4 regions of the Dryocola baronae genome follow, and region 4 is predicted to be linked to each of the others. Evidence: predicted binding sites of a transcription regulator. Region 4 holds the regulator's gene; each other region holds the start of a gene.
What was found. Region 4 encodes PurR, which represses purine synthesis genes. Its sites were predicted from a motif close to CANGCAAACGTTTGCNTG; they were not measured.
Positions count from the first base shown of each region.

Region 1: a site for PurR is predicted at 2,356-2,373, ahead of pyrD (quinone-dependent dihydroorotate dehydrogenase). Genes of this name have one in related genera too.
Region 2: a site for PurR is predicted at 5,157-5,174, ahead of glyA (serine hydroxymethyltransferase). Genes of this name have one in related genera too.
Region 3: a site for PurR is predicted at 5,167-5,184, ahead of purE (5-(carboxyamino)imidazole ribonucleotide mutase). Genes of this name have one in related genera too.

Region 1 is NZ_JBINNY010000001.1:3,185,624-3,193,360, reverse strand. It holds gene ssuD (FMNH2-dependent alkanesulfonate monooxygenase) at 1-676, opposite strand, end outside; gene ACSPHG_RS15280 (sulfonate ABC transporter substrate-binding protein) at 673-1,650, opposite strand; gene ssuE (NADPH-dependent FMN reductase) at 1,643-2,218, opposite strand; gene pyrD (quinone-dependent dihydroorotate dehydrogenase) at 2,467-3,477, shown strand; gene zapC (cell division protein ZapC) at 3,643-4,185, shown strand; gene ACSPHG_RS15260 (YcbX family protein) at 4,182-5,294, opposite strand; gene rlmKL (bifunctional 23S rRNA (guanine(2069)-N(7))-methyltransferase RlmK/23S rRNA (guanine(2445)-N(2))-methyltransferase RlmL) at 5,402-7,519, shown strand; gene ACSPHG_RS15250 (ABC transporter ATP-binding protein) at 7,525-7,737, shown strand, end outside.
Region 2 is NZ_JBINNY010000001.1:1,246,209-1,253,945, forward strand. It holds gene qseE (two component system sensor histidine kinase QseE/GlrK) at 1-1,216, shown strand, start outside; gene qseG (two-component system QseEF-associated lipoprotein QseG) at 1,219-1,926, shown strand; gene glrR (two-component system response regulator GlrR) at 1,923-3,260, shown strand; gene glnB (nitrogen regulatory protein P-II) at 3,337-3,675, shown strand; gene hmpA (NO-inducible flavohemoprotein) at 3,773-4,963, opposite strand; gene glyA (serine hydroxymethyltransferase) at 5,293-6,546, shown strand; gene ACSPHG_RS05750 (DoxX family protein) at 6,598-7,020, opposite strand; gene ACSPHG_RS05755 (3-phenylpropionate MFS transporter) at 7,209-7,737, shown strand, end outside.
Region 3 is NZ_JBINNY010000001.1:3,746,133-3,753,869, forward strand. It holds gene ahpF (alkyl hydroperoxide reductase subunit F) at 1-1,452, shown strand, start outside; gene ACSPHG_RS17810 (helix-turn-helix domain-containing protein) at 1,592-2,254, opposite strand; gene cysS (cysteine--tRNA ligase) at 2,345-3,733, opposite strand; gene ppiB (peptidylprolyl isomerase B) at 3,910-4,404, shown strand; gene lpxH (UDP-2,3-diacylglucosamine diphosphatase) at 4,415-5,134, shown strand; gene purE (5-(carboxyamino)imidazole ribonucleotide mutase) at 5,273-5,782, shown strand; gene purK (5-(carboxyamino)imidazole ribonucleotide synthase) at 5,779-6,849, shown strand; gene mnmH (tRNA 2-selenouridine(34) synthase MnmH) at 7,260-7,737, shown strand, end outside.
Region 4 is NZ_JBINNY010000001.1:2,271,624-2,279,360, forward strand. It holds gene cfa (cyclopropane fatty acyl phospholipid synthase) at 1-543, opposite strand, end outside; gene punC (purine nucleoside transporter PunC) at 839-2,041, opposite strand; gene punR (DNA-binding transcriptional activator PunR) at 2,156-3,094, shown strand; gene purR (HTH-type transcriptional repressor PurR) at 3,091-4,116, opposite strand; gene cydH (cytochrome bd-I oxidase subunit CydH) at 4,409-4,498, shown strand; gene sodB (superoxide dismutase [Fe]) at 4,696-5,277, opposite strand; gene ACSPHG_RS10735 (C40 family peptidase) at 5,401-6,234, opposite strand; gene ACSPHG_RS10740 (Grx4 family monothiol glutaredoxin) at 6,595-6,939, shown strand; gene pheP (phenylalanine transporter) at 7,077-7,737, shown strand, end outside.

The sequences.
Region 1 (7,737 bases), 910 kb from region 4:
TCCCAAACCTAACGGTGCGCCCTTGCTTAGCGGCTTTCGCGCGTACCTGTTCAATTTTTTCCTTCACCAGATGCGGCGGCTCACCCCACGTCAGGTACAAATCAACCTGCTCCGCCGCCAGATCCTGCGCCACGTCCGATGAACCGCCAAAATAGAGCGGCGGACGCGGCTGCTGGACCGGCGGAAACAGGAGTTTTGCGCCCTTCACCTGAATGTGCTTGCCGTCGTAATCCACCGTTTCGCCTTCCAGCACGCGCCGCCAGATGCGGGTGAACTCCGCCGAAGCTTCGTATCGCTCTTCATGATTGAGGAACACGCCGTCCCCGGCCAGCTCTTCCGGGTCGCTGCCGGTGACCAAATTGAACAGCGCACGGCCGTTGGAAAGCCTGTCGAGCGTGGCGGCCTGACGAGCGGCTACCGTGGGTGAAACTACGCTCGGGCGCAGTGCCACGAGGAATTTCAAACGCTGGGTTACCGGAATCATAGACGCGGCGACCAGCCAGGCGTCTTCGCAGGAACGGCCTGTCGGGATCAGCACGCCGGTGAAACCAAGCCTGTCCGCGGCCTGGGCAATCTGCTGGAGATAACCGTGATCAACCGGGCGCGCGGCGTCGTTGCTGCCTAAATAATGACCGTCGCCATGGGTAGGTAAGAACCAGAACAGGTTAAGACTCATGATTTATCTCCTTTTGCGGCGCCAGCGGGCTGCCAGATGCGGGTGCGGATATCGACTTTTTTTGGCACTAAATGGTTGTCGTAAAACAGGTCGGCGGTCTGCTGCTGTTTTTCAGCCGTAGCCGCGCTGACCGGGGTGATTTCGGTCGGTGGGCGATGATCGAAGTAGGTGGCGATTACCTGCTCCGGCAGGCCCATGGTCTTAGCAAGTAGCGCTACGCTCTCCTGGCGCTGGGAGCGCGTCAGGTCATCGGCATCGCTGAATGTTTTCAGCACGCCCTGTAGGAATTCGCCGTTCTTCTCGGCGTAAGGCCGGGAAGCGAGATAAAACGAACCGGTTTGATTGAGCTGGCTTCCATCCGTGAGAACGCGGACGCCGCCGTTCAGCAAAGCGGCGGAATAGTAGGGATCCCAGATGGCCCAGGCATCAACATTGCCCTGCTGGAATGCGGCTCGTGCGTCGGCTGGCGTCAGGTAGGCTGGCTGGATATCGGTGAATTTCAGCCCCGCTTTTTGCAGCGCGCGCAGCACCAGATTGTGCGAGCTGGAACCTTTCTGGAAGGCGACCTTATGGCCCTTAAGATCGGCAACGGTTTTCAGCGGGCTGTTTTCCGGCACCAGAATCACTTCTGCTTTTGGCTTCGCGGGCTCCGATCCGACATAAACCAGATCCGCGCCTGCGGCCTGAGCGAAGATCGGCGGAATATCGCCGGTACTGCCCAAATCGATACTGCCTATATTGAGCGCCTCAAGCATCTGCGGGCCGGCCGGGAACTCTATCCACGAGATTTTGGTCTGCGGATAACGCTGCTCCAGAAACTGGTGGCTCTTTGCCAGCACCATGCTGACGGACCCTTTTTGATAGCCGATGCGCAGCTGGTCGGGTGCAGGCTCGGCTGCGTTAACCGCCGAACTCAGGCTCAGCATTCCGGCAAAAGCTAGCCACGGGGTGGCGCGTTTTAACAGATTAAACATGGGCAACTCCCTGCTGGACGAAAGGTGAGGCGACGGCGAAATAACGGCGGTGCAGCGCCTGCCAGAAGGTTTCCAGCGCGGTATCCAGGCGCTGCTGTAGATTGGCGGTGAACACCGGCTTGTGCTGGTAATCGGCCACCTGGCTGTCGTCGGCAAACACGCCATGGAGGATTTCCTGGGCTTTAAGGGCGTTCAGCACCGGCTTCAGGGCATAGTCAACCGCAAGCATGTGGGCCACGGTGCCGCCGGTCGCCAGCGGCAGAACAACCTTCTTCTCAAGCGCGCGCTCCGGCAGCAGGTCCAGCAGCGTTTTCAACGCGCCGGCAAACGATGCCTTGTAAACCGGCGTGGCGATGATCAATCCGTCGGCCTGCTCAAGCTGTTCGGTGAGCGCTTTAAGGGCCGGACTGTCGAAACGGGCGTAAAGCAGATCTTCCGGCGCGAAGTTTTGCAGATGCCAGTGACACACCTCTATATCCAATGCGCTAAGTTTTTCTCGGGCATACTCCAGCAGGGCGCTGGAACGGGACGGGAAGCGGGGGCTTCCGGCTAGCGTGATCACGCGCATCTTGGCTCCTTATAACTAAAAGTTCGATAGTTGTTAACTTTGATAACAATTGACTTTGATAGTGGCAGAGGCGCGTTATTCCACTAAATGATTTATCTGATAAACAAATGCCGAAAAGTGCATAAGAAGCGGAGGGCAGAGAAAACGTTTGCGTCTATTCGGCCTTTTTTGTTGCAGGTCAATTCCAATCGCGGGCGCGATCGATAATAATACGGCCCCGGTTTGCACACCGGAATCCAGGAGAGTTCATGTACTACCCCTTCGTTCGTAAAGCCCTTTTCCAGCTCGATCCTGAGCGCGCTCATGAAGTGACATTTCAGCAATTACGCCGCGTAACGGGTACGCCGTTTGAACGCCTTGTGCGTCAAAACGTTCCGTCGAAGCCGGTGACCTGCATGGGGCTGACATTTAAAAACCCGCTTGGCCTCGCCGCGGGTCTTGATAAGAACGGTGAATGTATTGACGCCCTGGGCGCGATGGGCTTCGGTTCCATTGAAATTGGTACCGTTACGCCACGCCCGCAGCCGGGAAATGACAAGCCGCGCATCTTCCGCCTCGTTGAAGCCGAAGGGTTAATTAACCGCATGGGCTTTAATAATCTTGGCGTCGATAACCTGGTCGAGAACGTTAAAAAAGCCCATTTCGATGGCATCCTCGGCATCAATATTGGCAAGAATAAAGACACGCCGGTGGAGCAGGGTAAAGACGACTATTTGATCTGCATGGATAAAATTTATCCGTATGCTGGCTATATTGCGATCAATATATCGTCACCGAATACGCCGGGATTGCGTTCACTGCAATACGGCGAAGCGCTGGACGATCTTTTAAGTGCGATAAAAATTAAGCAGCAGGCGCTGCAAGAATTGCATCATAAATATGTGCCGATCGCGGTTAAGATCGCACCTGATCTTTCAGAAGAAGAATTGATCCAGGTGGCGGATAGTTTAGTTCGCCATAATATTGATGGGGTCATCGCCACCAATACAACATTAGACCGCAGCCTTGTTCAGGGCATGAAGCACTGCGACGAAATCGGTGGCTTGAGCGGTCGTCCGGTGCAGCTAAAAAGCACGGAAATTATTCGTCGCCTGTCTCAAGAATTAAATGGCCGGTTGCCTATTATCGGCGTCGGCGGCATTGATTCCGTGATTGCCGCTCGGGAAAAGATAGCGGCCGGCGCCAGCCTGGTGCAGATTTATTCTGGCTTCATATTTAAAGGCCCGCCGCTGATAAAAGAAATCGTCACTCATCTCTAAGCTTTATCATTTCCAGACAGCCGGGGCTTTATTTTCAGCCCTGGTTGTTTTATATTCCGATGCTGTTGCTAAATTAATCATTCTAGTCTTTTATTAATATGGCATTAAACCAGACGGCGATAAGGATGTTTTAAGTTTGCGGAATAAACACAAGGGTAAGTCATTATGCGTATAAAACCGGACGACAGCTGGCGTTGGTATTTCGACGAAGAGCACGATCGTATGATGCTCGATTTAGCCAATGGAATGCTTTTTCGCTCCCGTTTCCCGCGTAAAATGCTCACCCCGGATGCCTTTGAAAACGCTGGTTTTTGTGTCGACGACGCCGCGCTGTTTTTCTCATTTGATGAGAAATGCCGCGACCTGCCGTTAAGTAAGGAACACCGTGCCGAGCTGGTGTTAAACGCGCTGGTGGCTATCCGCTATCTCAAGCCGCAGATGCCAAAAAGCTGGCACTTTGTTTCCCATGGCGACTGCTGGCAGCCCGCTCCGGGCGATGCCGCCTGCGTCTGGCTTAGCGAAGATATGCAGCAGGTGAATCTGCTGGTTGTTGAAACAGGCGACAATGCGGCGCTATGCCTGCTTGCGCAGCCGGGCTTACAGCTTGCCGGCCGCACCATGCAGTTGGGCGATGCCATCAAAGTGATGAATGACAGGCTGAAGCCGCAGCCGGTAGGTAGCAACCTCAGTCTCGATCAGGCGGTTTAAAGCGTTTCCAGCTTCACATCTCCCGCCGGCACGCAGCTACAGCATAAGATAGTGCCATCTGCGCCGACGGCGTTTTTCTTAAGCCCCTTCACCTCGCCATCAACCAAACGCACCCGACAGCACCCGCAGATGCCCGCCCGGCAGGAATAAGGCACACGAATGCCCTGCTGCTCGAGCTGCTCGAGAAGAATTTGCTGGTTGTTGCCGCGAAAAGCCCGGCCCTGCCAGTCGATGGCCACCGTGCTTTCCTGCTGTTCAATAGGTTCGGCTGCTTCTGCCACTTCCCCCGCGCCGTATACTCTGGCCGGTTTTGTGGCGAGGACTTCAAGCTCGTCGCCAACCCGAATAACGCCGCTGTTGCGCGCGATGAGGTTTTGCCCGAAGTCGACGTCACCGTTGTCCTGCGCCGTGCGGAAGCTTTGTAACGTTGCCAGCGGTTCGCCGCTCGGATGTTTACGGCCTTTTTCCGGGCTGACGGTGGTGAAAATACAGCGGCTGCAGGGCTTGGCGACGTCAAAGGTTACGCCGCCGATACGCACGACCTGCCAGCCGTCCTCGGCCCAGGGCTGCGCGCCGGTGACAACCAGGTTCGGGCGAAACTGCGTCATTTTTACGCTGGCAGGGCAGCGGTTTTGCAGATCGCGCAATGAGGCTTCGTTAGTCAACAGGAAAGGGTAACCGTCGGCAAATGAGAGCGGCACCTCTTCGTGCTGCTTAACGCGGCGCGTTAAGTTTTCGCCCACCCAGCGCAGCTGCACCGGGCGCGAGAAGAAGCCGCTCAGCCAGCCGTTGATTTCGTCCGGGGCGATAAGCGCCGTAAAATGATTCCCCCACACTTCGGTGGCGGAAGGCGTCGGCTGGAAATCTGCAAAGCGAACGTTTGCCGATGAGCCGTCCGGCGCGCTGAGGTATAAACCGTCGTGCAGGATTGCCGGAGTGAACAGCACCATCTGCGGATACTGACGTGCGGTAATAAAGGTGCCATCCTGTTCGGTAATCATAAATATGCGATCGAACGCCAGGCCGCTGGTGCCCACCTGAGCGTGCGAAAGGGCAAGGCCGCGCATTGATTTGACCGGGTGAATATAAAGTTGAGATAGACTGATCATGGCGCCCTCCTTGCCTGTAAAAATAATAAGAGGGCAACTTTATGACATGCGTGGCGGATTAGCTATAATGCGCCACTATTTTCTTCTCCTGACCAAAAAGTGACGATATGAATTCTCTGTTTGCCAGTACGGCGCGTGGGCTCGAAGAGCTGTTAAAAACTGAACTGGAAGGGCTGGGCGCGCAAGGCTGCCAGGTGGTTCAGGGCGGCGTACATTACCAGGGGGATTCTCGTCTGGTCTATCAAAGCCTGATGTGGAGCCGCCTGGCTTCCCGCATCCTGCTGCCGCTGAGCGAATGTAGCGTCTACAGCGATCTGGATTTGTACCTCGGCGTTCAGGTTATCGACTGGCCGTCTATCTTCGGGCCGGACGCGACCTTCGCCGTGCATTTTAGCGGCCTGAACGATGTTATCCGCAACAGCCAGTACGGCGCGCTTAAAGTAAAAGATGCGATTGTCGACTCCTTTACCCGCAAAAATCTGCCGCGCCCGAACGTCGATCGCGAGCAGCCGGATCTGCGCATTAACGTCTGGCTGAATAAAGATACCGCCAGCATTGCGCTGGATTTAAGCGGTGAAGGCCTGCATCAACGCGGCTATCGCGACAGCACCGGCGCTGCGCCTATTAAGGAAACGCTGGCATCCGCAATCGTGATGCGCTCCGGCTGGCAGCCGGGCACGCCGCTGCTCGACCCGATGTGCGGTTCCGGCACGCTGCTGATCGAAGCCGCGATGATCGCAACCGATCGCGCGCCGGGCCTGCATCGCAAGCACTGGGGCTTCCTGGGCTGGGCGAATCACGACGAAGAGCTGTGGAAAGAAGTCACCACCGAAGCGCAGGTTCGCGCCCGCAAAGGCCTGGGCGATTACACCTCCCGCTTCTACGGTTCTGATAACGACTCCCGCGTGATTGAACGCGCGCGCGCAAACACCCGCCGCGCCGGGCTTGCCGATCTCATTACCTATGAAGTGAAGGACGTCGCGAAGCTGACCAACCCGCTGCCGGAAGGCCCAACGGGCACCGTAGTCAGCAACCCGCCTTACGGCGAGCGTCTGGACAGCGAACCGGCACTTATCGCGCTGCACAGCCTGCTTGGCCGCAATATGAAAACGCAGTTCGGCGGCTGGAACCTGTCGTTGTTCAGCGCCTCCCCGGATTTGCTCAGCTGCCTGCAGCTGCGTGCCGACCGCCAGTTCAAGGCGAAGAACGGCCCGCTCGACTGCGTGCAAAAGAACTACCAGCTGGCGGAAAACACCAGCGGGGCAGCGGGCGGCCAGCTGGCAGAAGATTATGCCAACCGTCTGCGTAAGAACATCAAGAAGCTCGATAAGTGGGCGCGTCAGGAAGGTATCGAATGCTACCGCGTTTACGATGCGGATTTGCCGGACTATAACGTAGCCGTAGACCGCTATGGCGACTGGGTTGTGGTGCAGGAATACGCGCCGCCGAAAACCGTTGATGCCAACAAAGCGCGCCAGCGTCTGTTCGACGTTATTGCCGCCACGCTGTCGGTTCTCGAGCTGCCGTCGAATCGCCTGATCCTGAAAACGCGCGAGCGCCAGAAGGGCAAAAGCCAGTATCAGAAGCTGGGCGAGAAGGGCGACTTCATGGAAGTCAGCGAATACAACGCGCGCCTGTGGGTTAACCTGACCGACTATCTGGATACCGGCCTGTTCCTCGACCATCGCCTCGCGCGCAAGATGCTCGGTCAAATGAGCAAAGGCAAAGACTTCCTGAACCTGTTCGCCTACACCGGCAGCGCGACGGTACACGCGGGTCTGGGCGGCGCGAAAACCACCACTACGGTGGATATGTCGCGCACCTATCTTGAGTGGGCCGAGCGTAACCTGCGCCTGAACGGCCTAAGCGGCCGGGCGCATCGCCTGATTCAGGCCGACTGCCTGGGCTGGCTGCACGAAACCGACGAGAACTTCGACCTGATCTTTATCGATCCGCCGACGTTCTCCAACTCCAAGCGCATGGAAGAGTCTTTTGACGTTCAGCGCGATCACATCGGCCTGATGACCGATCTTAAACGCCTGCTGCGTCGTGGGGGCACCATCATGTTCTCCAACAACAAACGCGGCTTCAAAATGGATTTCGACGGGCTGGCCAAGCTGGGTCTGGAAGCACAAGAGATCACCCAGAAAACGCTGTCACAAGACTTTGCCCGCAACCGCCAGATTCATAACTGCTGGCTTGTTACTCATAAAGCCAAGGATTAATAGTCATGTCATTAATTAGTATGCACGGTGCCTGGCTGTCGTTTAGCGACGCGCCGCTGTTAGATAACACTGAATTACACATCGAAGAAAACGAACGCGTTTGTCTGGTTGGCCGTAACGGCGCGGGGAAATCCACGCTGATGAAAATCCTCAACCGTGAGCTGCCGTTAGACGACGGGCGCATGGTTTACGAGCAGGATCTGATTGTCGCGCGTCTA
Region 2 (7,737 bases), 1.0 Mb from region 4:
CTACCGTCAGTACTGCGTGCTTGACGACACCACCCTTGCAAAGGTTTATCAGGGCCAGCGTAAACGCTACGCGCAGATGCTCGACGCCCACGCGGGCGTGTTGCCTGACGATCATCTTTATAAGGCGCTTCGCCAGTCTCTAAACGATCTCGCCGAACTCCAGTGCAAAAACAGCGGCCCCGATGCGGCGGCGGCTGCTCATCTTGAAGCCTTCGCGGCGGCTAACGCCGAAATGGTACAGGCGACGCGCACCGTGGTCTTTTCACGCGGGCAGCAGCTTCAGCAGGAAATCGCCGAGCGCGGCCAGTTTTTCGGCTGGCAGGCGCTGGTGCTTTTTTTGCTCAGCCTGGGCCTGGTGATTATCTTCACCCGCATGATCATCGGCCCGGTAAAAGGCATAGAGCGGATGATCAATCTGCTCGGGGAAGGACGCTCGCTGGGGGATTCCGTGCTGTTTAAAGGCCCGCGCGAGCTGCGCTCGGTCGGGCAGCGTATCGTCTGGCTTAGCGAACGCCTTTCCTGGCTGGAATCTCAGCGCCACGAATTCTTAAGACACATTTCACACGAGCTGAAAACGCCGCTGGCAAGCATGCGTGAAGGCACCGAACTGTTGGCCGATCAGGTCGCCGGGCCGCTAACCGCCGATCAAAAAGAGGTTGTCGAAATCCTCGACAGCAGCAGTCGCCACCTGCAAAAGCTCATCGAACAGCTGCTGGACTACAATCGCAAGCTGGCAGACGGCCAGGTCGAGCTGGAAAAAGTTGAGATTGCGCCGCTGGTTGAGGTGGTTATCTCCGCTCACAGTTTGCCGGCACGGGCTAAAATGATGCATACAGAATGCGACCTCAGCCCCGTGGCCTGTCTGGCGGAACCTATGTTGTTAATGAGCGTGCTGGATAATCTCTACTCCAATGCGGTGCACTATGGCAGTGAATCCGGTACCATTTATCTCCGCAGTTCGCAGGTGGGTGATGTGCTACGTATCGAAGTGGCCAACACCGGCCAACCCATTCCGGCAACCGAACGGGAGATGATCTTTGAGCCTTTTTATCAGGGCAGTCTACAGCGTAAAGGTGCGGTCAAAGGCAGTGGCCTTGGGCTGAGCATTGCCCAGGACTGTATTCGCCGAATGCACGGTGAGCTACGCCTGGTTGAGGATGTCACGACGGACGTCTGTTTCCGTATCGAATTGCCCGTTTTTCCCGAGAATGAATAACAATGAAAGCGACTCTTATTCAACGCCGCGTTGGCGTAATTCTTCTGCCATTTTTGCTGGCAGGCTGTGTGCAAAAAGCGGTGACCAGCTCCATCAAGCAGCCGCATCAGTCGCAGGAGCCCGAGCAGCAGCTGGCGGACTATCTCTCAACCGACTGCATGGATATCTGGCGTATTCAGGGCCAGGATGCGGTTAACAACCCGCTCTACTGGCTGCGCGGCATGGACTGCGCTGAACGCCTGCCGCCTGCCGAGGCGCGAGCGGAAGCACGCCAGTGGCCGGATGACAGCTGGCAGGACACTTTTAAGCGCGGCATTTTGCTCTCCAACGCAAAGATCACCCCGACCGAACGCCGCCGATACATGACCCGGCTCGATGCCCTGACCGGCGAGGTGCCCGCTCAGGTGCGCCCACTCTTCCAGGTCTGGCGCGACGGGCAGGCGTCGTTACTCAACCTTTCGGAAGAGCGCACGCGCTACAGCAAGCTGCAACAGGCGACTGACGGCGAGCTGGATACCCTACGCGAGCAGCAGCAGCGCCTGCGCAATCAGCTGGATTTAACTACCCGCAAGCTGCAAAACCTGACCGATATCGAACGGCAGCTCTCAAGCCGCAAGCCCGGCAGCAACTACGTGCCCGACAGCCACGCCGCAGACGGCGATAACGACGACGACGTGACCACCAAACCGCAGCAGGAGGCGAAACCATGACGCAGCGAAAACCGGCCCGACTACTGCTTGTTGACGACGATCCCGGCCTGCTAAAGCTGCTCGGCATGCGCCTCTCAAGCGAAGGCTACACGGTTTCTACCGCTGAAAGCGGGGCGGAAGGGCTGAAGCAGCTGGCGCGCGAAAAAATCGACCTGGTGATCAGCGACCTGCGGATGGACGAAATGGACGGCATGGCGCTGTTCGCGGAAATCCAGAAGGTGCAGCCCGGTATGCCGGTGATTATTCTCACCGCCCACGGCTCAATACCCGATGCCGTCGCCGCCACGCAGCAGGGCGTGTTTAGCTTCCTGACCAAGCCGGTGGATAAAGACGCGCTGTATCTGGCCATCGACAACGCGCTGGAGCATACCGTAACGGCGGGCGACGACATGTGGCGTGACACCATCGTCACGCGCAGCCCGAATATGCTGCGTCTGCTGGAGCAGGCGCGCATGGTGGCGCAGTCCGACGTCAGCGTGCTGATTAACGGCCAGAGCGGCACCGGGAAAGAGATTCTGGCGCAGGCCATTCACAACGCCAGCCCGCGCAGCAAAAACGCGTTTATCGCCATCAACTGCGGCGCGCTGCCGGAGCAGCTGCTTGAGTCCGAGCTGTTCGGCCACTCGCGCGGCGCCTTTACCGGCGCGGTGAGCAGCCGCGAGGGGCTGTTCCAGGCTGCGGAAGGCGGCACGCTATTTCTGGATGAAATTGGCGATATGCCGATTCCGCTCCAGGTTAAGCTGCTGCGCGTCCTGCAGGAGCGCAAGGTTCGCCCGCTGGGCAGCAACCGCGACCTTGATATCAACGTACGGATTATTTCCGCCACCCACCGCGATTTGCCGAAGGCGATGGAGCGCGGCGAATTCCGCGAAGACCTGTTCTACCGCCTGAACGTGGTGAACCTGAAAATCCCCGCGCTGCACGAGCGCGCGGAAGATATCCCGCTGCTGGCAAACCATCTGCTGCGCCAGTCGGCGGATCGCCATAAACCCTTTGTGCGTAGCTTCTCAACGGACGCCATGAAGCGCCTGATGGCGGCAAGCTGGCCGGGCAACGTGCGCCAGCTGGTCAACGTTATCGAGCAATGCGTGGCGCTCACCTCCGCGCCGGTCATCAGCGAAGCGCTGGTGGAACAGGCGCTGGAAGGCGAAAACACCGTGCTGCCGACTTTTGTCGAGGCGCGCAACCAGTTCGAGCTAAACTACCTGCGCAAGCTGCTGCAAATCACCAAGGGCAACGTGACCCACGCCGCGCGTATGGCGGGGCGCAACCGCACCGAGTTCTACAAGCTGCTTTCACGGCATGAACTCGATGCCAATGACTTTAAAGAGTAGGCTGTGGTAGTGTGAGCAACCGATTACGATAGGCTAAGTTAAGCACGCAGTCAGTGCGGGAAAGACAGAGAAAATCATGAAAAAAATCGATGCGATTATTAAACCGTTCAAGCTTGATGACGTTCGCGAAGCGCTGGCAGAAGTGGGCATCACCGGCATGACGGTGACCGAGGTCAAAGGCTTTGGCCGCCAGAAAGGGCACACCGAACTGTACCGTGGCGCAGAGTACATGGTCGACTTCCTGCCGAAGGTGAAAATTGAAATCGTGGTCACTGACGATATCGTCGATACCTGCGTGGATACCATCATCCGCACTGCGCAAACCGGCAAAATCGGCGACGGCAAAATCTTCGTCTTCGACGTGGCGCGCGTGGTGCGTATCCGTACCGGCGAAGAAGACGACGCGGCGATTTGATTTATCCTGTCGGGTAGGCGCAACGCCACCCGACATTACTCACCGAACCTAATGATCCCGTAGGCCGGGTAAACACAACGCTACCCGACATCTGAAATCACATCACCTTATGCGGCCCGAAGCATTCGTAATGAATACGATCCTGCTCCACGCCCAGCTTCACCAGCTGTTCCGCTGCGAAACGCATAAAGCTCACCGGCCCGCACAGATAGAACTGCATGTCCGGCGCGCTGATTTTGCCCTCCAGCGCCATTAAATCCATCAAGCCTTCGCTATCAAATTTGGCCTGCGCGCGGCAGCTTTCGCTCGGCGTGCGGTACCAGACGTGGCGTTCGAAGCGCGGCAATTGTTGCCCCAACTGATTAACCTCGTCGGCAAATGCGTGCACCTCGCCGTGCTCCGCCGCGTGGAACCAGTTGACCTGGGCCGTGTGAGCGCTTTTCGCCAGCGTGTCCAGCATCGCCAGCATCGGCGTTTGCCCCACGCCTGCGGAAATCAGCGTGACCGGCGTTTGCGCGGAAACGTCCATAAAGAAATCGCCCGCCGGGGCCGCCAGATGCACCACATCGCCCACTTTGGCGCTATTGTGCAGCCAGCTGGAAACCTGCCCCCGATCTTCGCGCTTCACGGCTATGCGATAGGTTTTGCCGTCCGGCCTGCGGGTGAGCGAATACTGGCGAATTTCCTGGTGCGGAAAACCTTCCGGCTTCAGCCACACGCCAAGATACTGTCCCGGCAGATAGTCGGCGACCGGCTGACCGTCGACCGGTGCAAATTCAAAGCTGGTGATAAGCGCGCTCTGCGGCTCTTTTGCCATGATGCGGAACGCGCGGGTGCCTTCCCAGCCGCCGTTTTTCACCGCATTGCTCTGGTAGATTTCCGCTTCGCGATTGATGAACACGCCTGCAAGCACGCCATACGCCTTACCCCATGCGTCCAGCACTTCCTGGCCCGGGCTGAACATCTCGTCAAGCGTTGCCAGCAGGTGGCCGCCAACGATGTCGTACTGCTCGGGTTTTATCTGAAAACTGGTGTGTTTTTGGGCGATTTTTTCTACCGCAGGCAGCAGCACCGCAAGGTTTTCGATATGGGTGGCATAGGCGCAGATGGCGTTGAACAGCGCTTCACGCTGGTCGCCGTTGCGCTGGTTGCTCATATTGAAAATCTCTTTCAGCTCGGGGTTATGGCTGAACATGCGATCGTAGAAATGAGCGGTCAGTTTAGGGCCGGTGGCGGCAAGCAGGGGGATAGTGGATTTCACAACGGCGACGGTTTGTGCATCTAGCATGGGCGGCTCCTGTATAGCGTTTTTATATAAGTGGTATTTTGAATGCATCTTATAAAAAATAGACCCAGCCTGTAAATGGTTTATTGTGCTTGTCGACGTGGATCACAGAAGATGAAAATCACGCATGTTGTTGATGAAGAAATATCCTCTAAAACAGCCTGAAGCTTTTGCCTGTAAACCCTTACGCCACGCCTAGCCAATCGTTTGCGTAAAAACCTCTGTCAAGCCCTATCACCCAATACCGATTCGGTTTACACTGTTGCCCGTCGCCCAAACGGGCCCCGTAAAGCCGCCCAAATTTTTACTGTTAGCTGAGTCAGGAGAAGCGAATGTTAAAGCGTGAAATGAACATTGCCGATTACGATGCCGAGTTATGGCAGGCCATGGAGCAAGAAAAAGTACGTCAGGAAGAGCACATTGAACTGATCGCCTCCGAAAACTACACCAGCCCACGCGTAATGCAGGCGCAGGGTTCTCAGTTAACAAACAAGTATGCCGAAGGCTATCCAGGCAAGCGCTACTACGGCGGCTGCGAATACGTTGACGTGGTAGAACAGTTGGCTATTGACCGTGCGAAAGAGCTGTTCGGCGCTGATTACGCTAACGTGCAGCCGCACTCCGGTTCCCAGGCAAACTTCGCGGTGTACACCACGCTGCTGGAGCCAGGCGATACCGTGCTGGGCATGAACCTGGCGCACGGCGGCCACCTGACCCACGGCTCCCCGGTGAACTTCTCCGGCAAGCTGTATAACATCGTGCCTTACGGCATCGATGAGTCCGGTCATATCGACTATGCGGACCTGGAAGCACAGGCCAAAAAACACAAGCCGAAGATGATCATCGGCGGCTTCTCCGCCTATTCCGGCGTCGTTGCCTGGGCAAAAATGCGTGAAATCGCAGACCAGATCGGCGCTTACCTGTTTGTGGATATGGCGCACGTAGCGGGCCTTATCGCCGCAGGCGTTTACCCGAACCCGGTTCCACACGCGCACGTTGTGACCACCACCACCCACAAAACCCTGGCTGGCCCACGCGGCGGTTTGATCCTCGCGAAAGGCGGCAGCGAAGAGCTGTATAAAAAGCTGAACTCAGCGGTCTTCCCTGGCGCGCAGGGCGGCCCGTTGATGCACGTTATCGCGGGTAAAGCGGTGGCGCTGAAAGAAGCGATGGAGCCTGAGTTTAAAACCTATCAGCAGCAGGTGGCTAAAAACGCGAAAGCGATGGTCGCGGTTTGCCTGGAGCGCGGTTACAAAGTGGTTTCCGGCGGTACCGACAACCACCTGTTCCTGCTGGACCTGGTTGATAAAAACCTCACCGGAAAAGAAGCTGACGCCGCTCTGGGTCGCGCCAACATCACCGTTAACAAAAACAGCGTGCCAAACGATCCGAAGAGCCCGTTTGTGACTTCCGGCATCCGTCTGGGTACCCCGGCAATCACCCGTCGCGGCTTCACCGAAGCGGACGCCCGTGAGCTGGCTGGCTGGATTTGCGATGTGTTAGACAACATCAACGACGAAGCGGTTATCGAACGCACCAAGAAGAAAGTGCTCGATATCTGTGCCCGTCTGCCGGTGTACGCGTAAGCGATACCCCAAGAAAAAGGCCGCTTTCGCGGCCTTTTTTATATCTGAAATTTAACGCTTGTCGAGCGAAAGGCTCCCTGGCCCAACGATCGCCAGCAGCAGGAAAGCCCCGGCGATGCTGACGTTTTTATAGAAGTTGATCATGTTCGGCATCACCGCGTCGCCGCTCATGTTCCAGTAGTGATGGCCAATCACCGCCGTGCCGAGGGTATAAAAGATAAACAAAATGGCCAGCGGGCGGGTGTAAAAGCCCAGCACGATAAGGATCGCGGCGACGACCTCCATCAGCACGGCAATAATGGCGGACACCATCGGCAGCGGCGCACCGACGGAAGCCATATACTGCACCGTCCCGCTAAAGCCCGTCATTTTCGGGAAACCAAAAATAATAAACAGCAGCACCAGCGCAATTCGCGCGACCAGCAGCATTACCGGACGTGACTGACCAAAATCGAAATAACGAAGTGTGTTCATAGCGGGCTCGATTTGTGAGGAGGTTCAAATTAAACGTAATACACATCCACAAAGCGCGCCAGAAACAGCAGCTTAAATAGCAGAGCCGCTCGGCATTTCGGCCATTTTGCCCCTCTTTCCAGCCTGTATGTTTGCTTGCAAGCCAGCCGTGGCTCAGCCACACTGTCGCCTCCAAAACGGGAGGGATCATGGTTTTGCATTCTACGCGCTGGCTGGCGCTCAGCTATTTTACCTACTTCTTTAGCTACGGGATTTTTCTTCCCTTCTGGAGCGTGTGGCTCGCAGGCGTGGGGCTTCCCCCGGAAACCATCGGCCTGCTGCTGGGTGCCGGTTTAATCGCTCGTTTTCTCGGTAGTTTATTGTTAGCCCCTCGCGTCACCGACCCCTCCCGTCTCGTTTTTGCCCTTCGCCTGCTTGCCCTGTTAACGCTGCTTTTTGCCGCCGCTTTCTGGTTCGGACAAACCGCCGTGTGGCTGCTGGTGGTGATGGTCGGGTTTAACCTCTTTTTCTCGCCGCTCGTGCCGCTTACGGACGCGCTGGCGGGCACCTGGCAGAAGCAAATCACCATGGACTACGGGCGGGTGCGCCTGTGGGGATCGCTGGCGTTTGTGATAGGTTCGGCGATGACCGGCAAGCTGGTCAGCCTGTTTAGCTACCAGGCGATTTTGGTGCTGCTCAGCATCGGCGTGGCTTCCATGCTCATCGGCATGATGCTGC
Region 3 (7,737 bases), 1.5 Mb from region 4:
AAGGAACTGCTGGCAGAAATCGCTGAATTATCTGACAAAGTTTCCTTTAGCATTAATAACGACCTGCCGGTGCGCAAGCCGTCGTTTTTGATTACTAACCCAGGTTCCGACAAGGGCCCGCGCTTTGCCGGCTCCCCGCTCGGCCACGAATTTACTTCTCTGGTGCTGGCACTGTTACAGACCGGGGGACACCCGTCGAAAGAATCCCAGGATCTGCTCGATCAGATCCGCGACATCGACGGCGATTTCCATTTTGAAACCTACTATTCGCTGTCGTGCCACAACTGCCCGGACGTGGTGCAGGCGCTGAACCTGATGAGCGTGCTGAATCCGCGCATCACCCATACCGCCATTGACGGCGGCGTGTATCAGAATGAAATTCAGGAACGCAACGTGATGGGCGTTCCGGCGGTATTCCTGAACGGTAAAGAGTTCGGCCAGGGCCGCATGACGCTGGCTGAAATCGTCGGCAAAATTGACACCGGCGCGGAAAAACGCGCAGCACAAGCGTTGAACAAACGCGAAGCCTACGACGTGCTGATCGTCGGCAGCGGCCCTGCGGGCGCGGCGGCGGCGGTTTATGCGGCACGTAAAGGCATTCGTACCGGCCTGATGGGCGAGCGCTTTGGCGGCCAGGTGCTGGATACCGTTGATATCGAAAACTATATTTCCGTGCCGAAAACCGAAGGCCAGAAGCTGGCTGGCGCGCTGAAGGCCCACGTTGATGATTACGACGTGGACGTGATTGATACCCAGAGCGCAAGCAGGCTGATTCCGGCGGCGTCCGAAGGGGGTTTACACCAGATTCAGACCGCGTCCGGCGCTACCCTGAGCGCGCGCAGCATCATCATTGCCACCGGCGCAAAATGGCGCAACATGAACGTGCCGGGCGAAGACCAGTACCGCACCAAGGGCGTAACCTACTGCCCGCACTGCGACGGCCCGCTGTTTAAAGGCAAGCGCGTGGCGGTGATCGGCGGCGGCAACTCCGGCGTGGAGGCGGCAATCGATCTGGCAGGCCTGGTTGAGCACGTAACGCTGCTGGAATTTGCCCCAGAGATGAAGGCCGACCAGGTGCTGCAGAACAAACTGCGCAGCCTGAGCAACGTCGACGTCGTTCTGAACGCGCAAACGCTGGAAGTGAAAGGCGACGGCAGCAAGGTGACCGGCCTGCAGTATAAAGACCGCGTAACCGAAGCCGTGCACGACATCGCGCTGGCGGGGATTTTCGTGCAGATAGGCCTGCTGCCGAACACCAACTGGCTGGAAGGCAGCGTTGAGCGCAACCGCATGGGCGAAATCATCATCGATGCGAAGTGCGAAACGACCGTGAAGGGCGTATTTGCGGCGGGCGACTGCACAACCGTGCCTTACAAGCAGATTATTATCGCGACGGGCGAAGGCGCTAAAGCTTCCCTAAGCGCGTTTGATTATTTGATTCGCAATTCTTGATGGGCGGCAGCGGTGGATGGCGCTTCGCTTATCCACCGTACAAAACTAGCGCCGGATAAGCACTCGCTTCGTCCGACGTTATCAATATATGCCCTTACCGTAGGTCGGATAAGCGCCAGCGCCATCCGACTTTTCCACATCAATAATCCTTCGGCAAATGCCGGATCCCCAGCAGCCTGCCGCGTCTTATCTCGATGTATTCGCCCTTTCTCAGCTCGCCCAGAATCGTCATTATCGTGCTGCGCGCCAGCTGCGTGCGCTGCTGAATGTAATCAGCGACGTTAATGTCACGACGCAGCTCCAGGGACATATCGCCTAACTCCATCAGCTTATTGCGAATCATCGTGTAGGAGTTGACGCCTACCAGCTGCTCGTCGCGCGCCGAAAATACCTGCAGGAACCAGGCGAAAATAGCTGCCACCGTTTGCCACTGCTGATGCTCGGTTATCGCGTCCAGGGCAACGCTCGCGGGTATTCTGTAGCCCTTGCAGGTGCTCTGCGCGACCAGATACCAGGAGCCGCGTGGCCGCACGGCTTCGGTAAGGCCAAAAATCATCGGCGCGCGCGCGGTGGTAAGCGTAAGCTCATCCAATCCGCGCACAAACCTGAACAAACCCTCGCTAAAGATAAAAATCGACTGTTGGCCATCTTCAAACGCATCGACCGCTTCGCCCTGCTCAAGCGTGCAGGGCGTGCCAAGGGGAGTCAGTAAAGCACCCAAAGTTTCAAATTCAGCATTTGGCCGCTCCGGATAAGCAGTAAGCGTCATCGGCGTCTTCACCGAACCATCAGCATTATTCATGTCCGATCCTTTGTTCATTTTTATTACTGATATCTTAGCCGATAAAAAAAGCGGCTTTCGCCGCTTTTTGAGGTTTTTCTTAGAAAAATGCTATTTTCTGCGCCAGGTCGTGCCCTGCGCGCCGTCTTCCAGCACGATGCCCATCTCGTTCAGACGGTCGCGCGCCTGGTCGGCAAGCGCCCAGTCTTTGGACTTACGAGCGTCGTTACGCTGCTTGATAAGCGCTTCAATTTCAGCTACTTCGCCGTCGTCCGCCTGTGCGCCGCTCTGCAGGAAGGCTTCCGGGTCCTGCTCCAGCAGGCCCAGCACGCCGGAAAGCTGGCGCAGCGCCGCCGCAAGGCCGTTTGCCGCCGTCACATCTTCCGCTTTCAGGCGGTTTACTTCGCGCGCCATGTCGAACAGCACGGAATAGGCTTCCGGCGTGTTGAAGTCGTCGTCCATGGCATCACGGAAGCGGGCTTCGAACGCTTCGCCACCGGCGGGCTGTGCGGCGCTGTCCGTGCCGCGCAGCGCGGTGTACAGGCGCTCCAGCGAAGTACGCGCCTGCTTGAGGTTCTCTTCGCTGTAGTTCAGCTGGCTGCGATAGTGGCCGGACATCAGGAAGTAGCGAATGGTTTCCGCGTCGTAATACTTTAATACGTCGCGCACGGTGAAGAAGTTGCCCAGCGATTTGGACATTTTCTCGCGGTCAACCATCACCATGCCGGAGTGCATCCAGGTGTTCACGTACTCGCCGTCATGTGCGCAGGTGGACTGGGCGATTTCGTTTTCATGGTGCGGGAACATCAGGTCTGAGCCGCCGCCGTGAATGTCGAAATGGTTGCCGAGCTGCTTGCAGTTCATCGCCGAACATTCAATGTGCCAGCCCGGACGGCCTTCACCCCACGGTGACTGCCAGCTTGGCTCGCCCGGCTTGGACATCTTCCACAGCACGAAGTCCATCGGGTTGCGCTTCACGTCTGCGGCAACTTCCACGCGCGCGCCGGCCTGCAGCTGATCCAGATCCTGGCGTGAAAGCTTGCCGTAGGACGGGTCGGTTTCCACCGAAAACATCACGTCGCCGTTCGAGGCCACGTAGGCGTGGTTGCGCGCGATAAGCTGTTCAACTATTTCGATGATTTCCGGGATATGTTTGGTGGCGCGCGGCTCGCTGTCCGGGCGCAGAATGTTGAGCGCGTCGAAATCTTTGTGCATTTCGGCGACCATCCTGTCCACCAGCGCAACAAAATCTTCGCCGTTTTCGTGGGCGCGTTTAATGATTTTATCGTCAATATCGGTGATGTTGCGCACGTACTTCAGCTTGTAGCCGATAAAACGCAGGTAGCGGGCAACGACGTCAAACGCCACGAAGGTACGGCCATGGCCGATGTGACACAGGTCGTAAACGGTGATACCACACACGTACATGCCAACTTCTCCGGCATGAATAGGTTTGAATTCCTCTTTTTGACGACTCATTGTATTGAAGATTTTTAACATCAGGAGATTCCGTGTCAGCGTGTGTAATAAGAATTGGCGTGTATGTTACCTCAAAATTTCACACGGAAGCAGTACGCTTTGCAAGGTGATGATCAAGTGCAGTTATGCTATAACAACCACCTTGTGTGGCGGCACCGTCTGCCGGAACACTGTCTGACTAATATAGGATGCAGAGCATGGTTACTTTTCACACTAATCACGGTGATATCATCATCAAAACTTTTGACGATAAAGCGCCAATTACCGTTAAAAACTTCCTGGACTACTGCCGCGAAGGTTTCTACGACAACACCATTTTCCACCGTGTGATCAACGGTTTTATGATCCAGGGCGGCGGTTTTGAACCTGGCATGAAGCAGAAAGAAACCAAAGACACCATTCAGAACGAAGCAAACAACGGCCTGAAAAACACCCGTGGCACCCTGGCGATGGCTCGCACCCAGGCACCACACTCCGCAAGCGCACAGTTCTTCATCAACGTGGCAGATAACGACTTCCTGAACTTCAGCGGCGAAAGCCTGCAGGGTTGGGGCTACTGCGTATTTGCCGAAGTGGTTGAAGGCATGGACGTGGTTGATAAAATCAAGGGCGTTTCCACCGGCCGCAGCGGCATGCATCAGGACGTGCCGAAAGAAGACGTCATTATTAACAGCGTCACCGTCAGCGAGTAATTCGCCGTCGATGATCCTGTTTATTGCAGATTTACATCTCTGCTCAGAAGAACCGGCGATAACCGCCGGTTTTCTGCGTTTTCTGGCAGGCACGGCGCGGGAAGCGCAGGCGCTGTACATCCTCGGCGACCTGTTTGAAGCTTGGATTGGCGACGACGATCCCGAACCGCTGCACGGCGAAATCGCTTTAGCCATCAAAGCGTTGGTTGATTCAGGCGTCCCCTGCTATTTCATCCACGGCAACCGCGATTTCCTGCTCGGCAGGCGCTTTGCCCGCCTGAGCGGCATGACGCTGCTGCCGGAAGAAAAAGTCCTCGATCTGTACGGCCGCAGGGTGCTCATTCTGCACGGCGATACGCTTTGCACGGACGACAACGGCTACCAGGCGTTTCGCCAGAAGGTGCACCAGCCCTGGCTGCAACGGCTGTTCCTCGCGCTGCCGCTGTTTATCCGCAAACGCGTGGCCGCCAAAATGCGCGCCGGAAGCAAGGCTGCCAATAGCAGCAAATCCCTCTCCATTATGGACGTGAATCAGCAGGCGGTTGTCGACGCCCTCACCCGCCGCGACGTGCAGTGGATGATCCACGGCCACACGCATCGCCCGGAAATTCACTCCCTGACCGCAAACGGCAAACCCGCTTTCCGCTGCGTGCTGGGCGCATGGCATACGGAAGGTTCGATGATCAAAGTCACCCCCGAAGACGTCGAGCTTATCGCGTTCGATTTTTAAGTCGCAAGGCCGTTTTTCGCCGCTTTGTTAACCACGCAACCGTTTTCCTTGTCCGATGTTCATGGTATTCTCACACTCCTTCTGACCGACCGCCCGACGTTCGGTGATGTTTGCACTTCCACAGGAGTTTTGAGACGCATGTCCTCCAACCAGACCCCGGCGCGTATCGCCATTGTCATGGGTTCCAAAAGTGACTGGGCCACCATGCAGTTTGCAGCAGAAATCCTTACCGCGCTTGAAGTCCCGCACCACGTCGAAGTCGTTTCCGCACACCGCACGCCGGATAAACTCTTTAGCTTTGCCGAACAGGCCGAAAGCAACGGTTACCAGGTGATTATCGCGGGCGCGGGCGGTGCTGCGCATCTGCCGGGCATGCTGGCGGCTAAAACGCTGGTGCCGGTGCTGGGCGTGCCGGTGCAAAGTGCTGCGTTAAGCGGCGTGGACAGCCTCTATTCCATCGTACAGATGCCGCGCGGTATTCCGGTGGGCACGCTGGCGATTGGCAAAGCCGGTGCGGCAAACTCGGCGCTGCTGGCAGCACAAATCCTTGCCCTGCACGACCACGCGCTGCACAAGCGTCTGGCCGCATGGCGCAACGCGCAGACCGAAGAAGTGCTGGAAAATCCGGACCCGCGGGGTGAGGCATGAAGCGCGTCTGCGTTTTAGGCAACGGCCAGCTGGGCAGAATGCTGCGCCAGGCGGGCGAGCCGCTGGGCATCGCGGTGTATCCCGTGGGGCTTGACGCCGAGCCGGAAGCCGTCCCCTTCGCGCAGAGCGTGATCACCGCTGAAATCGAGCGCTGGCCCGAAACCGCCCTTACCCGCGAGCTGGCGCGCCACAACGCCTTTGTGAACCGCGATGTCTTCCCGATTATCGCCGACCGCCTGACGCAGAAAGAGATGTTCGACAGGCTGGGGCTGGCAACCGCCCCGTGGCAGCTGCTTTCCAGCCGCGACGAATGGGCCGACGTTTTTGAAACGCTGGGCGATCTGGCGATCGTTAAACGCCGCGTCGGCGGCTACGACGGTCGCGGCCAGTGGCGTTTACGCCGCGGCGAAACCAACCAACTGCCGGACGACTGCTACGGCGAGTGCATCGTTGAGCAGGGCATTAACTTTTCCGGCGAAGTTTCGCTTGTCGGCGCGCGCGGCCACGACGGCAGCACGGTGTTTTATCCGCTGACGCACAACCTGCACCAGGACGGCATTCTGCGCGCAAGCGTCGCCTTCCCGCACGCCAACGCCGAGCAGCAAAGCGAAGCGGAAGACATGCTCAGCGCCGTGATGCACGAACTGAACTACGTCGGCGTGATGGCGATGGAGTGCTTTGTCACCCCGTCCGGCCTGCTGATTAACGAGCTGGCCCCGCGCGTGCACAACAGCGGGCACTGGACGCAGAACGGCGCGTCCATCAGCCAGTTCGAGCTGCATCTGCGCGCGATTGTCGATTTGCCGCTGCCGCAGCCTGTCGTTAACGCCCCGTCGGTGATGATCAACCTGATTGGCTCCGAGCTGAACTATAACTGGCTGAAGCTGCCGCTGGTGCACCTGCACTGGTACGACAAAGAGGTGCGCGAAGGCCGCAAGGTCGGGCATCTCAACCTAAACGACAGCGATACCGACAGGATGAGCGCGTCGCTCGAGGCGCTGGTTCCGCTGCTGTCCCCGGACTATGCGAGCGGCATCGCCTGGGCGCAGAGCAAGCTTCTTAAGTAGCTACGTTTGCGGCGGGTGGCGCTTCGCTTACCCGCCCTACGAATCATCCGGAGCCGTAGGTCGGGTAAGGCGTAGGCCGCCATCCAACAATAATTTAAACAGTTTGTAGGTCGGATAAGCGCAGCGCCATCCGACAAGACGCACGGTATCGTAGGTCGGTTTGTAGGTCGGATAAGCAACGCGCCATCCGACGAAATACCCGGTATTTAGGTCGGTTTGTAGGTCGGATAAGCGCAGCGCCATCCGACAAGATGCACGGTATTACAGGCCGATTTGTAGGTCGGATAAGCGCAGCGCCATCCGACATATTCCTTTTTATAAAATACCCGCCGCACTTTCCCCTCTTTCTTTTCATGCCCAGCCAGCGCACAATCCCCCTCGTTTCGCCCCATTCGTCTTAAGGTTTATGCATGATTAACGCTCGTCCCGACTCTCAACATTACGAACAGCTGCTGCGCACCGATACCCCGCTTATCGACGTGCGCGCGCCGGTTGAATTCAGCCAGGGCGCTATGCCCGCCGCGCTTAATCTGCCGCTGATGTCGGATGAAGAACGAGCGGCCGTCGGCACCTGCTACAAGCAGCGCGGGCAGCAGGCGGCGGTTGAGCTGGGCCATATTCTGGTCAACGGCAAGACCAAAGCCGCGCGCCTTGAAAGGTGGCTCGAGCAGTGTCGGCTCCATCCCGACGGCTATCTGTGCTGCGCGCGTGGCGGCATGCGTTCGCATATCGTCCAGCAGTGGCTGCGCGAAGCGGGCGTGAACTACCCGCTGGTAGACGGCGGTTACAAGGCGCTACGCCACTTCGCAGTACAGACCATTGAAGCACGCGCGACGTGGCCGATGATCATGGTCAGCGGCAACACCGGCTGCGGCAAAACCATCCTGA
Region 4 (7,737 bases):
CAGTCCGCCCCATCCGCAGCCGATATCCAGCAGCGTCATGCCAGGCTCAAGCTGAAGCTTATCGCAGATCATTTTGAGCTTGGCGTTTTGCGCCTCGCTGAGCGTGGTGGCGTCTTTCCAGTAGCCGCACGAATACTGCATATGTTCGTCAAGCATGCGGGAGAAGAGATCGTTCCCGAGGTCGTAATGCTCTTTGCCGACTATCCAGGCGCGTTTCTTACTTTGCAGATTGACGAGCCGGGCGGCGGCAATACGCAGGGTGTCTTTTAGATGGTGCGGGAGCTGATTTTCCAGCCCGGCGCGAATGACTTTGCTGAAAAAAATATCCAGGCGTTCACAGTCCCACCAGCCGTCCATAAAGCTTTCACCGAGACCGAGTGAACCCTCTTGCAGGACGCGTTTAAAAAAATCGGGGTGTTTGACTTGAACATCAAAAGGGTTAGGGCCATTGACGGTAATCCCTGCCCGGGTGAGCATTTCGTTCGCGATACGATACCATTCATTATCTCGTATGCTGACTTCTTCTATACACGATGAACTCATAGCTTCTCCATCACCTGTGTGACCAGAACCTTAAAACAGCGTAGACGCTATTTGCGGTATGTGAGAAATCGCACGGAAAATTCCGTGTGCCTGATATCCGACGTAGAACAGAGATAGGGGCTAGCGCCCGCAAAAAATGACTATCCAAAGATAAACGGGAACCCTGAGGCTCCCGTTAATGTATTCATTATAGTGATAATAATCGAGCCGGTAGTGAGTATATGCCCGACCGGCAGGTGATTCAACTGATTATTGTTAGCAAGCTAATTACGTATTTATTACATTATTGCCTGGGTTACTGTCCGTGCGAGGAGGAGGCCTCGGCGGTCTGCCAGGATTTCTCACGGCTGACGCGCTGCAGCAGATAGCCAAGCATCGCCAGCACCACGGTTGCCAGCATGACGCTGGTGGTGGTGAGCAGCGGGGTGGCGACCAGCCAGGAAACCATCAGGCTCGCGAAGAAGCACAGGCCCAGTTGCAGTGTGTTTTGCAGCGCGGCGGCCTTGCCCGTGGCCTGCGGAAACGGCAGCAGGGCGCTGGCAACCACGATCGGGTAAATCGCACCGTTCGCCATCGCCATGATGCAGAACGGAATAAGCAGCAGCGTCAGGTTAGCGTGGCCGCTGACGGCAACGGCCCAGGTGGCGAAAACGCTCAGCGTGTAGAGCGCCAGCAGCCACGGCAGCATCTGCTTGCCCTGCCATTTTTGCAGCGCGCTGCGGCAGCCGTAGCCGCCAATCAGGAAGGCGACGGTCTGCGGCATATAGCTCAGGCCAATCGCTGCCGGGCTGTAGCCCATGGCGTTAAGGATGAACGGCGAACCGGTAAGCCATGCGAAGAAGCTCGCGGAACAGGCGGCGTAAACCAGCACGTTGCCGCTATAAACGCGCGAGCGCAGCAGGGAAAGGAAGCTCACGCGGTTTTCATCGGTCTGCGGATGATGCTGGGTGCGCGGCTTAAGGCGCAGCGTTGGGATCATCAGCAGCAGGGTGATGGCGAACAGGGTGGCGAAAATAGCCTGCCATTCGAAGTGGTTGAGGATCCAACTGCCCAGCAGCGGAGCCAGCGCCGGGGAAAGCCCGACCAGCGGCATAATCGTGGCGAAGATGCGGTTAGCACGGCTTGCCGGATAGTAGTCGGTCACCAGTGCCTGCCAGCTAACGGCCGCGGAACATACGCCCACCGCCTGAATAAAGCGCAGCACGAGCAGCGCGGTTGCGCTTTCGACCCACAGCATGCCGATGCAGCTTACGGCGAAAATACCTAAACCAATCAGCAGAACCGGTTTACGCCCGAAGCGATCGGACATCGGTCCCCACATCAGCTGCGCGAAGGCGAAGCCCGCCAGGAACAGGCTCAGGCTTGCGCTGACGGCGGAGGCTTCGGTGTTCAGATCCTGCTGGATAGCGGCAAAGGCTGGCAGATACATATCGGTGGCGAGGAACCCCAGCACGCTCAGCCCGGCCAACCAGATAAGAAATCCTTTTGATGGTTGCATAATTTTCTCTTGAGTTATTTGCAGGTTAATAGCGGCGAGAGTGTACGGAGTGCAAACCGGCTTGTGAAACGCTAATATTTGTAGATTGCGTTCAAAAAATTTGCAGGCAGAAATATGTGGTCAGAATATTCGCTGGAAGTCATAGACGCCGTGGCGCGTAACGGCAGTTTTAGCGGCGCGGCGCAGGAGCTGCACCGTGTCCCTTCTGCCATCAGCTATACGGTGCGGCAGCTCGAGGACTGGCTGGCCGTTCCGCTGTTTGAGCGCCGCCACAGGGACGTTGAGCTTACGCCCGCCGGGGCCTTCTTTTTAAAGGAAGGACGTTCTGTTATCAAAAAAATGATGACGACGCGGCAACAGTGCCAGCAGATCGCTAACGGATGGCGCGGGCACCTGGCTATCGCCGTCGATAATATCGTCAAGCCCGAGCGCACGCGCCAGCTGGTGCTGGATTTCTATCGCCACTTCCCTGATATCGAACTGCGCGTTTTTCAGGAGGTGTTCAACGGCGTGTGGGACGCGCTGGCCGACGGGCGGGTAGAGGTCGCGATTGGCGCAACACAGGCCATTCCGGTGGGTGGACGGTACGCGTTTCGCGATATGGGCGCGCTGAGCTGGCGCTGCGTGGTGGCAGCGGAACACCCGCTGGCGCAGCGTGAGGGCGCGCTGAGCGACGAGGAGCTGCGTTCGTGGCCTTCGCTGGTACTGGAGGATACCTCCCGCTCGTTGCCAAAACGCATCACCTGGCTGCTGGACAACCAGCATCGCGTCGTGGTGCCGGACTGGGAGTCAGGATCGGACTGCCTGAGCGCGGGGCTGTGTATCGGCATGGTGCCGTCGCATATCGCCAGACCCTGGCTTGTCAGCGGCGCGTGGCGAGAGCTGGCGCTGGAGAACCCGTTTCCGGACGCGGCCTGCTGCCTGACCTGGCGGCAAAATGACGCCTCTCCGGCACTGAGCTGGCTGCTAGATTATCTGGGGGATAGCGAGACGATGAATCAGGAGTGGTTAAGGGAGCCTGAAGCGGGACTTCAGGCTCGGACGGAGGATTAACGGCGGTAGTCGCGGAACGGCCCGTCCGCTACGGAACGGCGCTCAATCAGGCGAGGATGAACTTCAATCATCTGCGACTCTTCGCGTTTATTCACTATGCGGTCAAGCAGCATGTTGAAGGCCGTTTCGCCCAGCGTCTCTTTTGGCTGATGAATGGTGGTCAGCGCCGGGGAGAAATAGCGGGCGTTGCGCACGTTGTCATAGCCGATAATTGAGATATCCTGCGGCACGCGCAGGCCCATTTCGTCCGCTGCACAAATCGCGCCCATGGCCATAATATCGCCGCCGCAGAAGACGGCGGTAGGGCGATGGGACTGGCCGAGGATCTGCTGCATGGCGCGGTAGCCGGATTCCGGCTCGAAATCGCCCTGGACTATCCAATTTTCCGGAATGGCGATTTTCGCCTCTTCCAGCGCCTTCATAAAGCCAGCATGGCGGCCGCCGCCGGTATTACGTTCCATCTGCCCGGGAATGGCGCCGATTTCACGGTGGCCGCGTTCGATAAGATAACGCCCGGCCAAATAGCCGCCGTGGAAGGCGTTATCAACCACGGAGTCGGTGAAGTCCGCGCGCGCTTCGCCCCAGTCCATGACCACCATCGGAATATGGCGATACTCTTCAAGCATGGTCAGCAGGGTATCCGGGTATTCTGAGCACATCACCAGCAGGCCGTCGACGCGCTTTTGCGCCATCATCGACAGGTAGGCGCGCTGCTTTTCGAAGTTGTTGTGCGCGTTGCCAAGAATCAGGGTGTAGCCCTTTTCAAAGCAGCTGTTTTCCACCGCTTCAATGATTTCGGCGAAATAGGGTGCTTCGCTGGAGGTGGCAAGCAGGCCAATCGTTTTGGTGTGATTAACTTTCAGGCTGCGCGCAACGGCGCTCGGCGAATAGTGTAATTCTTTGATAGCCGCCCAGACCGCGTTGCGCGTTTCTTCCGCCACAAAACGGGTTTTGTTAATAACATGTGACACGGTTGTAGTGGAAACGTTTGCGCGTTTCGCCACGTCCTTGATTGTCGCCATTAGATGTCACTCCAGGCCATATCGTAAACTCCTGATAATTCGTCTGTTAAACGTTTGCGTTCGCTAACTCCTGGGCAACTTTTGGGCTGCGGCATGTCGGGAAGGCGACATAAAACGGGAGGAGGGCGTTGAATTGATTGTACGCAGTAAATTAGCGAGGGATTTTGGCTTATCTTTTCTCAAAGTGGAAGAGGGAAAACCAATATCATCATAAATCCAGGAGGATTTTTGCCGCTGATTGTGGGAAAATCACGCTACACACCGTTTGTAGGGTATTAAAAGGAGATTAACGATGAGCACCGATCTGAAATTTTCCGTCATCACCACGGTTATCGTTCTGAGCCTGATTGTTGCAGGTGCCTTAACCGCCGTTCTGCACTGATTTAAAGAGGCCGCGTTTGCGGCCTTAATTTTTTGTTTTTTGTCGGATGGCGCTGCGCTTATCCGACCTACGGAAGGCCGATGAACGGTGGGGCGAATAATCATTATGTCGGATGGCACTTCGTTTATTCGACCTACAGATTTGGCATTTAGTAGGGTGAATAAGCGCTAGCGCCATCCACCAAAAACCACCGACTCTTAAGCCGCCAGGTTTTTCGCTACAAATTCCCAGTTCACCAGCGCCCAGAAATGCTCAAGATAGTTAGGGCGGGCGTTGCGGTAATCGATGTAATAAGCATGTTCCCACACGTCTACCGTCAGCAGCGGCTTCGCGTCGGTTGTAAGCGGCGTGCCCGCGTTTGAGGTCGAAACGATAGCCAGGCTGTTGTCCGGGCGCTTCACAAGCCAGGTCCATCCCGCGCCGAAGTTCTTCACTGCTGCGTCGGTAAACTGCTGTTTAAATTCCGCAAAGCTGCCAAATGAAGCGTTGATGGCGTCCAGCACAACGCCCGTTGGTTCGCCGCCCGCGTTGGGTGCCAGGCAGTTCCAGTAAAACGTGTGGTTCCACACCTGCGCTGCGTTATTGAACACGCCGCCTTCAGAAGTGCGCACGATCTCTTCCAGTGATTTACCCTCAAACGCGCTGCCCTTCACCAGATTGTTCAGGTTAGTGACGTAGGTTTGATGATGTTTGCCGTAATGGTATTCCAGCGTTTCTGCGGAGATATGGGGAACCAGTGCATCTTTCGCATACGGTAATGCAGGTAATTCGAACGACATTGCAAACTCCTTATTATTTTGAACACAGCTAAATAACCACATTTAGTGTGGCTTTAGGGTAACAAATTGAAAGGATAAGCAAAAGGAGAAGAAACCCTGCCCGTTGAAGGGCAGGGGGAGGGATTAACGAATGGTTTTTGGCGTCATGACGCGTTTCGCGCCGACATAGTGGCGCTGCCAGTAGTCTTCGCTAAGCGAGGTAATCTGGATGTCGCGACCGCTGCGCGGGGACTGGATGAACTTGCCGTTGCCGACGTAAACGCCAACGTGATCGGCTGTGCCGCGCCCCTGGGTGCGGAAGAAGACCAGATCGCCGCTTTCCAGTTCGCCACGGTTAACCGATGCGGCATCGCGCAGGTGGTACATTTCATTGGCGGTGCGCGGAATGCGGAACTTAACCAGGTCTTTATACGCGTAATAAACCAGACCGCTGCAGTCGAACCCGGTGCGAGGCGAGGTGCCACCCCAGCGGTACGGTTTGCCTATCTGGCCCATCAGTTTGTTCATCGCCGTTTTCTGCGCTTTCTGCACGCGGACCTTGTGGGCCTGGGCAATCGTCAGATTTTTATCGCCTTTCACCGTCACGCATTTGGCTTTGTGGCCTTTGCGCGCTTTGGTGCACTGTTTGGTTGAAGCGATGGCTGAGGTTTTAGCAGGCTTAGCGGTTTTTAAAGAAGATTTTTTACTGGAGTTTTTTGCGAGGGTTTTGCTTTTAACGGCTGGCGTAGTTTTCGCTGTTTTCTTCTTTTCCGTAGCGGCTGCTTTCTTAGTGGATTTCTTGGTAGAGATGGAACTGGTTTTTTCTTTTCCTTTGCTCGCTTTTGCCGTGCTCTTCGCCGCGTGGGCTTTGTGAGCAGCAACAGGCCGCGCGTGCTCAGACGCGTGAGTCAAAGGTGTATAAGGCAAGGTAAATAGCAGAGCACAGAGCGTGATAGAGATTTTTGTTATCCGCGCCACTCGACAATCCCCTGATAAATGAAGGCACGATGAAGACCATCATGCCTGCGTATGATTTTTCGAAACCCGCCGATTCTAATGCATATACCGCATTAAAGTTAATAACCTTTTTGTATCGAGGCCGGGTTTCGTTACCGTGCGCAAAAAATTTAACCAATTATAGGCTTAGAAGGCGATTTATTGATCGAGTATTGGGCATTTTGCAGATTGGCGTACCTGGGAAAAGTGTTATTCTTAAAACATGTTTAGCATTCCCCATGCGGTCGGAAATAACCCTGCAAATTTTGGTGTTTTCTGGTGGGGGCGCAACTCGCTACAATGGCAGGCTACTGCCGTAAAAAGGTTTGAGGAAGCAAGACAATGAGCACAATCGAAAAAATCCAGCGCCAGATCACAGAGAACCCGATTCTTCTCTATATGAAAGGCTCCCCGAAGCTGCCTAGCTGCGGTTTCTCCGCCCAGGCGGTACAGGCGCTTTCCGCATGCGGCGAGCGTTTTGCCTACGTGGACATCCTGCAAAACCCTGATATTCGCGCAGAGCTGCCAAAATACGCAAACTGGCCGACCTTCCCGCAGCTGTGGGTTGACGGCGAGCTGGTTGGCGGCTGCGACATCATCATCGAGATGTACCAGCGCGGCGAACTGCAGACGCTGATCAAAGAAACCGCTGAGAAACACAAGTCAGAAACGCCTGACGCTGAGTAAGCCTCGCGTCTAAAAGCGTACAGATGAAAACCGGTTGCCGCAGGGCGCCGGTTTTTTTTGCCATTTTCATCTTCTTGCCACTCCTGCCTTCAAGTGTTAAAAGGTGCCCCCTTGATTGAAATACACAGGAGAAAGGCGTGACCAACACGTCAACGGCGGCAAAGCCGCAGGGCCAGGAAGCTGCGCCAGAAAATGAACAGACCCTCAAACGTGGCCTGCAAAACCGCCATATCCAGCTTATTGCCCTCGGTGGCGCAATCGGCACCGGACTGTTTCTGGGCATAGGTCCAGCGATTCAGATGGCCGGGCCTGCGGTCCTGCTGGGCTACGGCGTGGCCGGTATTATCGCCTTTCTGATTATGCGTCAGCTCGGCGAAATGGTTGTTGAAGAGCCGGTATCCGGTTCGTTTGCGCACTTCGCCTTTAAATACTGGGGCCCATTTGCCGGTTTCTTATCCGGCTGGAACTACTGGGTGATGTTTGTGCTGGTGGGCATGGCGGAATTAACCGCCGCCGGTATCTACATGCAGTACTGGTTCCCCGAGGTGCCAACCTGGACGTGGGTCGCGCTGTTCTTCGTGATTATCAACGCCGTCAACCTGGTTAACGTGCGCCTGTATGGCGAGATGGAATTTTGGTTTGCGCTGATCAAAGTGCTGGCGATTGTCGGCATGATCGGTTTTGGCGTCTGGCTGCTGGCTTCCGGGAACGGCGGCGAGCGGGCCAGCATCGAAAACCTGTGGCAGTACGGCGGGTTCCTGGCGACCGGCTGGCACGGGCTGATTCTTTCGCTGGCGG